2 regions of the Crassaminicella indica genome follow, and region 1 is predicted to be linked to the other one. Evidence: a T-box and tRNA genes for the amino acid it is inferred to sense, from the RefSeq annotation. Region 1 holds a T-box; the other holds one or more tRNA genes.

The links. The T-box of region 1 lies ahead of thrS (threonine--tRNA ligase). A T-box ahead of a tRNA ligase gene usually reads a tRNA of that ligase, here a tRNA-Thr.
Region 2: it has a tRNA-Thr gene. The T-box ahead of thrS (threonine--tRNA ligase) is inferred to sense a tRNA for this amino acid. The anticodon was not compared.

What each region holds. Positions count from the first base shown of each region.
Region 1 covers NZ_CP078093.1:133,316-139,112, forward strand. Annotated here, with positions in the region: gene thrS (threonine--tRNA ligase) at 1-1,826, opposite strand, end outside; T-box leader at 1,894-2,110, opposite strand; gene KVH43_RS00830 (DUF445 domain-containing protein) at 2,444-3,037, opposite strand; gene ytxC (putative sporulation protein YtxC) at 3,200-4,111, opposite strand; gene KVH43_RS00840 (DUF6873 family GME fold protein) at 4,194-4,958, opposite strand; gene KVH43_RS00845 (M24 family metallopeptidase) at 5,076-5,797, opposite strand, start outside.
Region 2 covers NZ_CP078093.1:1,338,390-1,344,186, reverse strand. Annotated here, with positions in the region: gene rplK (50S ribosomal protein L11) at 1-181, opposite strand, end outside; gene nusG (transcription termination/antitermination protein NusG) at 265-783, opposite strand; gene secE (preprotein translocase subunit SecE) at 796-1,014, opposite strand; gene rpmG (50S ribosomal protein L33) at 1,067-1,216, opposite strand; gene tuf (elongation factor Tu) at 1,526-2,719, opposite strand; tRNA gene KVH43_RS06310 (tRNA-Thr) at 2,809-2,885, opposite strand; gene sigH (RNA polymerase sporulation sigma factor SigH) at 2,960-3,613, opposite strand; gene KVH43_RS06300 (NYN domain-containing protein) at 3,734-4,249, opposite strand; gene rlmB (23S rRNA (guanosine(2251)-2'-O)-methyltransferase RlmB) at 4,257-5,000, opposite strand; gene thyX (FAD-dependent thymidylate synthase) at 5,043-5,797, opposite strand, start outside.

The sequences.
Region 1 (5,797 bases):
TCTCTTGAACGAACAGATATAGTATTTGATGTTTGTTCTTTTTCTCCAATAATAATCATATATGGAACTTTTTCTAATTGAGCTTCGCGAATTTTATATCCAATTTTCTCATTTCTATCATCTATTTCAACACGTATACCCTTTTCCTTCATCATCTCTACAATCTTTTGTGCATAATCCATAAATTTATCAGCAATAGGAAGTACCTTTACTTGTACTGGTGCTAACCATGTTGGAAATTTTCCAGCAAAATGCTCTATTAATATCCCTATAAATCTTTCAATGCTACCAAAAGCAACTCTATGAATCACTACAGGTCTATGTTTTTCTCCATCTTTCCCAATATAAGTTAAATCAAATCTTTGCGGCAATTGGAAATCAAGCTGAATAGTACCGCACTGCCATGTTCTACCAATGCAATCCTCTAGGTGAAAATCTATCTTTGGTCCATAAAATGCACCATCTCCTTCATTTAACTTATATTCTAATCCTAATTCTTCTAATGCAGCCTTTAATGCAGATTCTGCCATTTCCCATTCTTCATCAGAACCCATTGAATCTTCTGGTCTTGTAGATAACTCTACTTTATATTTAAATCCAAATCTAGTGTAAACTTCATCTATTAATTTTGCTACTCCTTTGATTTCATCTTTAATCTGTTCTGGAAGCATAAAAATATGCGCATCATCTTGTGTAAAAGCTCTAACCCTCATTAAACCATGAAGTGCACCAGATAATTCATGTCTATGAACTCTTCCTACTTCACCCATTCTAATAGGAAAATCTCTATAAGAGTGCATATCTGTTTTATATACAAGCATTCCTCCTGGACAATTCATAGGCTTTATTGCATAATCTTCTTCATCAATTTTTACTGTATACATATTTTCCTTATAATGGTACCAATGTCCAGAAGTCTCCCACAACTTTCTATTTAATATAATTGGTGTTTCTACTTCAACATATCCCCATTTTCTATGAACTTCTCTCCAATATTCCATCAAAGTATTTTTAAGCTGTGTTCCCTTTGGTAAGAAAAATGGAAAACCTGGTCCTTCTTCAAGAATTGTAAACAATTTTAATTCTTTTCCTATTTTTCTATGATCTCTTTTCTTTGCTTCTTCCAATCTATGAATATATTCTTCTAATAATTTTTGTTTTGGGAAAGATGTCCCATAAATTCTTTGAAGCATTTCTCTTTTTTCATCTCCACGCCAATACGCACCAGCAACACTTAATAATTTTATTGCTTTTACTGGTTTTGTACTAATTAGATGAGGTCCTGCACAAAGGTCTACAAAGTCTCCTTGCTTATAAAAAGAAATTACTGCATCCTCTGGTAAATCTTCAATCAATTCTACTTTATAATTTTCTTCTCTTTCTTTCATGTATTTTATAGCTTCATCACGAGGTAATTCAAATCTTTCTAATTCTAAATTTTCACTAACTATTTTTTTCATTTCCTTTTCTATTTTTTCTAGATCGCTTTCTGTAAATCTATGGTCTGAATCGAAATCATAATAAAACCCATTTTCAATAGCAGGTCCTATTGCAAGCTTTGTATTAGGAAATAATCTTTTTACTGCCTGTGCTAAAATATGAGAGCTTGTATGTCTAAAAACCTCTTTTCCTTTTTCATCATCAAATTTTAAAATATTTACTTGACTATCTTTCATAATAGAATATGTTAAATCTACAGTTTTACCATCTACCTCTCCTGCTACTGCTTCTTTCGCAAGTCTTCCACTAATTTCTTTTGCAATTTCAATAACTGTTATTCCTTTTTTACATACTTTTTCTGAACCATCTTTTAAAGTTATTTTTATTTGTTCCAATTGTATTACCTCCTTTAATCTTCTTACAAATATAAAAACCTCTCATCCCAAAGTAATTCTTTGGGACGAGAGGAATCTCCCGCGGTTCCACCCAGATTGATTTCATCCACTTTCAGGCATTAAGGCTGCCACACCGATATCCCTTTTACCTTTTGGCTACTCAGGCACAGCTTAAAGGTAGTTTTCCTATAGTCATATCAAAGGATGCTCACAGCCTAGGACATCCTATCTCTTTTGATTGGGTCTATAGTACTCTTCCTTATCATCGCTTTCTATTTTTTATCTTTTCTAACTTTGTTTCATTATAAAAATATTTTTACTATTTGTCAATAAGTTTGTTCAAATTTTCCTTTTTTATACATTATAAGTGAACAACTTCAACATAAAAAAGAAATATATAAAAATAAGTGAATGACTTCGATAACTTTTGTAAAAAAACTTACTGAAATTTCATAAAAAATACGTTAAGAACCTTCATTGTTTGAACGAAGTGAGTTTTGAAGGTTTAGTATTTTTTCATGGAATGAAGTTTTGTTTTTTCAAAAGTTATCTGGAATGAACTATTCTTTATATTTCATTTTGAAGTTGTTTGCCTATAATCATGCAATTTAAAACATAAATATGATAATTCCTTGAATAAAGCCTATTACACATCCAATGATAGCTCCTAAAATTTCTATGTGCTTTAATTCTTTTTTTGCAATGCAAAGTACGATTTCTTCTAATTTTTCTAATTCAAAATCATTGATTTTCTCTTCAATAATTTTAGAAATTTTTACTTTTTCTGTAGCCTTATGAATGAGCTTTTCTGTCAATTCAGTAATCGCTTTATCTGCTTCTTTATCTATCATCTCATCAATATAACTTTCAATCATTCCCTTAAAAGCACTTGGAATAAACCCTGGAAGCTTCTCATCTATAATTTTTTTTATTTTTCTTTTAATATTAAAAATAATCTCACTTTTATTTTCATCTTCAATAAACTTATCAATAATCTCTTCCATAGATATAAGCTCTGTTTCTACTATTTCTCCTACACTTTTAGCAAGCTCTGCTTTTCTTTTTGGTATAAGTCCCTGTATTTTCATATTAAGTACAGGAATATTGATAGGCTTTAAAGGTCTAAAAATAAATTTGATCGCTAACACATTTGTAATCCATCCAATAATTGCACCAACTACCGCTAGAACAAATAATTTCATCCAAAACAATATGTTTCACCTCTACTACATTATCTTTTGTAAAAAATTACTATATTTATAAATTTATTGTTATAATATGACCTTTTTTCGTATTCAGTATAGCATAGTTATTATTGCAATACAATAGCATAACTCTCACATTAAACAAGAGTAGCCCTATGTCTACTCTTGTTTAATATTTTTTACAGACCCACATAAATTACAACCACTACAAATATATACTCTATCTGAAAAAACCTTTTGGATAGTTTCTACAATTTCCTTTCTAGGTCCATTTGCAGAAAAATGAATACCAACTTTTTTAGGTGCTAATGTAATTAATGAGCTAATCAATAAATCATCACAGCTTATATCTTTATCTGCCATCTCCAGTGCTAAATCTTCAAGATATTCATTATTGATCATTCTATTTTTACTATCATAAAGATGATAATTTCCATTTTCGGACATAAGTACATGTACAGTATCTATTTTAGCTTCTTGAATATCTACAAAATATCTTAATAGTCTTATAAATTCATTATATTCCTTTTCCATGATAAAATCTTCCACTGCTCTATCTATATTGTTTTCCAATTCCTCTGTATAGCTTCTTAATCTAAACCGAATAAAGCCTTCCATATGGATTGCATCGTTTTCCATAAAATAATTCATCATTTGCTGCACTATTTTTGCCTTTTTACTTATCGTACAGAGCACGCCCTCTTCATATTGATACATTTCATCTTTTTGTATATTATTAAAATGTTTGAGTATAGCCTTCCTTTCCTGTAATCCAAAATAAAAATACTGGCTAGATAAAATCTTATAAGCTAATCTTTCCTCAATATTATTAATAATTATCTCTGAAAAAATATTTGCCATATAGTATTTAAAGATATATTTAAAATCATCTGCTGTATATTTCTTTGTATTCAATTCTTTTACAGAATAGGTGATATATATTTCTTTTCCGACCTTTTCAATATTTCTATCTATTACAATTCCATCTTTTAAAAAAAAATCAGTTTCACGATTCAATCGATTGCAAATATCCTCCCAACCTGCATTAAGTATCAATGTCAACAAAGTCATTTTTTTCACTCCTTCTTCTACTGTACTAGTAGTATATGTGTAATAAGAAGTGATATTCAAAATACCAGATTACATTTATTTCTTAATATGCCATTTCTAAAATAGGTATAATCGAGCCAATATCCTTGAGCTTATCATTTTCTAAAAAGACTGGTTCCACACTATAATTCGCTAAAAATTCTAAAATTCTATCATAATCAGGATGGTGTGATAAAAACCCTGAAAATGCTATTTTATTTTTAGCAATAAGTCCTGAAGCACCTCCAATAAACCCATAATCAAGTCCAGTAAGATCTATATATCCAGGAGATATTACCAAAGTATCTATTCCATATTTTTCGATAGTTTTTGCAATTCCTCTGTCCGACGTAATAATGGCTCTTTCATTCACAATACAGATTGAACATTTTGAATATCCTTGTTTTACATGAATCAACTCTACACCACTTTTTTCAAGTAATTTTAAGGTAACTTTATCTGTATATTTTAAATTATGTATAGCAAAATTAGAAACTCTCCCTATATTATATGCAATATTATCTGGATAGTTCCTCCTTAAAACTGTTTCTCCTTTGATTACATTCAATCCATATTTTTTAAGAGGTTTTTCTAAATCGTCATAAACATTTGGAGCTACAACCACGTCTTTTCCATTTATAGGATGTAATAGGATATCTGGATGATAAGAGATTGCACTATATAGCTCTTTACAATAAGGTGTTTTTATCATATTTATATCCATATATTTTAAGTTGTTTATAAAATTATCCGATACTCGACCATCTACAATTACTGCTTTTACTTTATTTTTAGGTAAAAACGGTATATTTAATAATTTACATTTCATTTTTATCACCTTTTTTATTATTAGTAATTATCTGTATAATATCATTTTAATACTATTTATATTTTAACAAAAAAATAATAAATTCATCTCCCATCTAAAGGATGAGAGATGAATTTATTATATTATTACTTTTAAATCCTTATCAACCTTATTAAGAACCTCGCAACCATCTTTTGTCACTAGCACAAGATCTTCTATTCTCACTCCAACATCTCCAGGAAGATATATACCTGGCTCTATTGAGAATATCATTCCAGGCTTTACTATATCAGTATTTATTGAAGATACATCGCCAAAGTCATGAACCTCTATTCCTATAGAGTGACCTGTTCTATGAGTAAAGTATTTGCCATAACCCTTTGACTCTATAAAATCTCTTGCAGCAAAATCTATATCACAAAATCTTACTCCTGGCTTAACAGTTTCTATTGCCCTTTTGTTAGCCTCAAGTACTATTTTGTAAATCTCTTTTGACTTTTCTTTAACACTCCTAAAAAATACAGTTCTAGTCATATCTGAGCAGTACGAATCCTTTACACATCCTATATCAAGTATTATACTATCTCCTTCTTTTGGAGTCGCATCTCCTGATGAGTGATGTGGATTTGCTGCATTTTTCCCATATCCTATAATAGGCTCAAACGAAAAGCCATGTGCCCCAAGTTCTTCATATATTGAAAGAAGTAGTTCACCTAGCTTTTTCTCACTATGAGCATCTACTACTAAATCTAGCAGCTTTTCCATAGCCATATCATTAAGCCTTGAAGCATTTTTCATAAGCTCTATTTCTTCTTTATCCTTTATCATCCTTGCCTTATCAACAACAAATGATCCATTAA
Region 2 (5,797 bases), 1.2 Mb from region 1:
AAACTGTAATAACTACTGGTATAACCAAACCAGCTTGATCTGCAGTTTTTGCATTAAACTCCTTACAAAATTGCATAATATTCACACCATGTTGTCCAAGTGCTGGTCCTACTGGTGGTGCTGGAGTAGCTTTTCCTGCAGGGATTTGTAGTTTAATCATTCCTGTAACTTTTTTTGCCATTAGTACACCTCCTCATTTTTCATACAGCTAATCTGCATATAAGATTTTTATGTTAAAAAGCATATAAGCTTTTTTAAAGCAAATTATAATTTTTCTACTTGTGCAAAATCAAGTTCTACAGGTGTTTCTCTTCCAAACATTGAAATAAGCACCTTCAATATCTGTCTTTCTAGGTTGATTCCTTTGACAACGCCAATAAAACTTTCAAATGGACCGGATATAACTTTTACTGTATCTCCTACAACAACATCGATTTCTGCAACTGGTTCTTCAATTCCCATTTTCTTCACTTCTTCATCACTCAAAGGAATCGGCTTAGACCCTGGACCTACGAAACCTGTAACACCTCTTGTATTCCTTACTACATACCAAGACTCATCATTCATAATCATCTTAATAAGCACATAGCCAGGGAAAATTTTCTTCTGTTTTGATTTTTTCTTCCCATTTTTAACTTCTATTTTCTCTTCTGTAGGTACAACAATTTCACTAATAATATCTTCCATACCTCTATTCTCAACAAGCTTTTCAATATTTGCCTTTACTTTGTTTTCATGTCCAGAATAGGTGTGAACTACATACCATTTTGGCTTTTCAGACATATTTCTCCCTCACTATTTAATAATTTGCTGAAGAGCTTTCCCTAAAGCTGTATCTACTAGCCAAATTCCAGCTGCTGTAATCGCACAAGTTACTACTACTACTGTAGTATACGAAATTAAGTCTTTTTTATTTGGCCAAATTACTTTTTTAAGTTCTGCTTTAACATTTTTGAAGTATTTACCTACATTTTGTGATTTGCCTAATTTATTTGTATTTGTTTGTACTGCCATACTATTCACATCCTTATATGTTAATTGTACAAAACATAAATACTATAAAGGATTATTTTGTTTCTTTGTGAGTTGTGTGAGTTTTACAGAATTTGCAGTATTTTTTCATTTCTAATCTGTCTGGATTGTTCTTTTTATTCTTCATAGTATGATAATTTCTTTGTTTGCATTCTGTACATGCTAAAGTTACTTTTACTCTCATGCTTACACCTCCTAGGATACTAACCCTTATATGAACTATCTTGCAATTCGACACAAATATCTCATTATAATACCATTACTTAATAAAGCTATCACAATTTTTCATCTGTGTCAACATAGTTTTTGCTGATTGCTTAATGCAATAAATTGCCTTTATAAGCACACAGAAAAAAACACTTGTGCTTTAGTGCTTTTTTCTCTGTATTTATTTGTTATTTTTTAGTATAGCCATAATGTTGATTTTTATTGCAATTTTATTCAAAAGGACTAGGCTTGGGTTTCAAACCTAGTCCTTTTTACCAACCTTTAATTATTCAATAATTTGAGCAACAACACCTGCTCCAACTGTTCTACCACCCTCACGGATAGCAAATCTTAATCCTTCTTCAATAGCGATTGGGCTGATTAGCTCAATTTCCATTGTTACGTTATCTCCTGGCATACACATTTCTACGCCTTCTGGTAACTCGATTGATCCTGTGATATCTGTTGTTCTGAAGTAGAACTGTGGTCTGTATCCTTTAAAGAATGGTGTATGTCTTCCACCTTCTTCTTTCTTTAATACGTAAACTTCAGCTTTGAATTTTGTATGTGGATTGATTGTTCCTGGCTTTGCTAATACTTGTCCTCTTTCGATTTCATCTCTTTGCACACCTCTTAGAAGTGCTCCGATGTTATCTCCTGCTTGTGCTTGATCTAGTAGCTTTCTAAACATTTCTACTCCTGTTACTACTACTTTTCTTGGCTCTTCTGATAATCCTACGATTTCTACTTCATCTTGTACTTTTAGGATTCCTCTTTCTACTCTTCCTGTTGCTACTGTTCCTCTTCCTGTGATTGAGAATACGTCCTCTACTGGCATGATGAATGGCTTGTCTGTATCTCTTTGTGGCTCAGGAATGTACTCATCGATTGCTTCAAATAATTCTACGATTTTATCTCCCCATGGTCCATCTGGATCGTTTAATGCTTCTAATGCTGATCCTCTAACGATTGGTGTATCATCTCCTGGGAATTCATATTCGTTTAATAATTCTCTTACTTCCATTTCTACTAAGTCTAATAATTCTTCATCGTCTACCATATCACATTTGTTTAAGAATACTACGATGTATGGTACACCTACTTGTCTTGATAGTAAGATATGCTCTCTTGTTTGAGGCATTGGACCATCTGTTGCTGCAACTACTAGGATCGCTCCGTCCATTTGTGCTGCTCCTGTAATCATGTTTTTAACGTAGTCAGCATGTCCTGGACAGTCAACGTGTGCGTAGTGTCTGTTTGGTGTTTCATACTCAACGTGTGCTGTTGAAATTGTGATTCCTCTTTCTCTTTCTTCTGGAGCTTTATCGATATTTTCGAATGCTACTGCTTCTCCAGTTCCAAATCTTTTGTTTAATGTCATTGTAATCGCTGCTGTTAATGTTGTTTTACCGTGGTCAACGTGACCGATTGTTCCAATGTTAACATGTGGCTTATTTCTCTCAAATTTAGCTTTTGCCATTTGTTTCTCCTCCTTTTTATATATGATTTCTATAATGATGATTTTTCAAGTAAACTCATCCGGGTGTATCTATGTATTAAAACCTAACATGGAGCCCACGAGCGGATTCGAACCGCCGACCTCCGCCTTACCAAGGCGACGCTCTAACCACCTGAGCCACATGGGCACTCACCATCACTTATTTTACTACGAATCAAATTTAAAGTCAATGGTTTTTGCTTTGATATTTTTTTACAACACTTAACTTCCCCTTACCTCTAAATACCTTTCTAGCTTTCTTTTTACACGTTGAAGTGCATTGTCAATAGATTTTACGTGTCTGTCCAGTTCAGCAGCCATTTCCTGATAAGATTTCCCCTGAAGATACGACATAAGTACAGTCCATTCCAAATCACTCAATATTTCTCCTATCTTCGATTCAATATGTGCAAGTTCTTCCCTTGATATAATTAATTCTTCAGGATCAGAAATCTTCGCTCCAGATATAACATCTAGTAATGTTCTATCTGATTCTTCATCATATATTGGCTTGTTCAAAGAAACATATGAATTTAGAGGAATATGCTTTTGTCTTGTAGCTGTTTTAATCGCTGTAATAATCTGTCTTGTAATACATATTTCAGCAAAAGCTCTAAAGGAGGATCGCTTGTCCGGTTTAAAATCACGAATAGCCTTAAAAAGACCTATCATCCCCTCTTGAATAATATCTTCCCGATCTGCTCCAATCAAAAAATAAGATCTTGCTTTTGCTCTAACAAAATTTTTATATTTTTTAATAAGATATTCCTGTGCTTTAGAATTACCTTGTCTAGCATCCTCAACAACATCTTCATCAACTCTTAATTCAGTTTTTTCAGCAACTTCCTCTCGTTCATTACCGATTGCCACCAACATCTCCTCCAGCACTTTTTTTGTTTTGTGCTACCCAATTTTTATGTATAACCTACCCCTACTTACAAAAGCACAAAATCGTATATTTATTATAACTTAACTTTTATCGTCTAGTCAAGAAAATCATTGATTTCTGCGCCATTTTTCAAGCTTTTCGACAATATCCTTGCCTATTCGATCTTCAATAGTGGAACGTATTTGTTTAGAAGCTGCTGCTTTTTTATGGATTTTTTTTATTATTTTATCTAATTCAATTTTTAATTCCCTTGCAGAAATTCTTATAGCACCGCTACCCAATACAACCTGCTGCTCTGCCCAATCTGATGTAGCAACCATCACAGAATTTTTTCTGTCTTTCATAAGTTCTTCTACCTTTTTTTCTATATAAGAATCCGCTGTCTGATGTTCTTTTGTAAATACTACCTCTACTCCCTTTGTAAAAAAGCGTTTTACATCACTTCCCTTTACATAATGAGCATCAAATACAACAATAACAGAATATCCTGTATAATGCTTATAATCCACCAACTCTTGAACAAGCGCATCTCTTGCTTCCTCTAAATTCACCTTTCCTACTTCCTTTAAATGAGGCCAAGCATTTATTACATTATATCCATCTACCAATAAAAATTGATTCAAAATCCAATCACCCTATTCTTTCCTCTCTTTGACGAACCACTTCATACATAAGAACAGCTGCTGCTACCGATGCATTCAAAGAGCTGACTTCCCCTTTCATAGGAATATTTACTAAAAAATCACATTTTTCTTTTACCAATCTTCCTATCCCTTTACCTTCACTTCCAATTACTAATGCAATTTTTCCTTTTAGATTTTCTTCATAATGCTTCTTCTCTCCTGTCATATCTGCTCCAACTACCCATAGTCCTTGTGATTTTAGAAAATCTATAGTTCTCACAATGTTAGATACCTTCGCAACAGGAACATACTCTATAGCACCAGCAGAAGTCTTCGCAACTATCCCCGTAAGCCCTACAGACCTTCTTTTGGGAATAATCACACCATGAGCCCCACAAGCATCAGCAGTTCTCATAATAGACCCTAAATTATGAGGATCTGTAATTTCATCTAATATAATAATAAATGGATCTTCATTTTTTTCTTCAGCTTTTTTCAATATATCCTCAACTTCTACATATGTATGAGCTGCTACAAAAGCAATCACACCCTGATGAGCATGAGATACAGAAATCTCATTAAGCTTTTGCTTTTTTACGTATTGAATAGGTATGTTTTTATCTTTTGCCATACCGATAATCTTTTTGACGGAACCTTCCGCTCCATTTGCAATCATAATCTTATCTATTGCTCTATCTGCTCTTAGAGCTTCTATTACTGGATTTCTTCCTTCAATCTTATCCGAATTCATATTTGCACCTCTTTATCATTTTTCTTTATATTTCCCATTTATTTATATTTTATGGGTAATCGGTTGTAAAAAAGCTTTTCTTACTTCATCGATTTTTCCACAAGTCATATTTCCTTCTGGACATGAACCAGAAATACAGCTTGGTCCTGCATTTTTGAATATAGCAGGAGCCACTTCCTTTACTAGCTTTAACATTTTTGTAGCCATTTCTCTAATCTCCCACTGAGCTCTTTGACAACACCTATGATGAAAAAAATTCAACAATGTTCTTGCATTCATAGTAAATACAATTTTTGTCTCACATGCATTAGGAAACACATATCTGCTATCTTCAATCGCCATTTTTTCAGACATTCTTCTTGCAAAGCTTTCACTTTTTCCTTCCTCAAGCAATCTATCATAATGCTTCTTTTGTAAAATCTCTACTAACTCATTATATTTTTTTTGATCATCTTCCATAGCTTGTATAAACTTTTCCCTTGCTTCAGGAATAGCTTCGATACTAGGTGGAATAATATATTCAAACTGATCAAGCTTTACATATCTTTGAGATTGTTGTGAATAACTAGCTATTCTATGTCTTACTAACTGATGGGTAAGAACTCTACTAACCCCTTCTACTGCAAATGTAAAGCTTATATGCTCTATAGGAGATTCGTGTCCTAAATCCATTAACATATTTAAAAAGCTATCTATTTTTTCATCTGTCAAATTTTCCATTATTTCATCTACGCCTACTCTTGAATAGCAAAGCTTTGCAGCAGCAGCTACTACTCTCTCAGGCTGTGGTGTATATT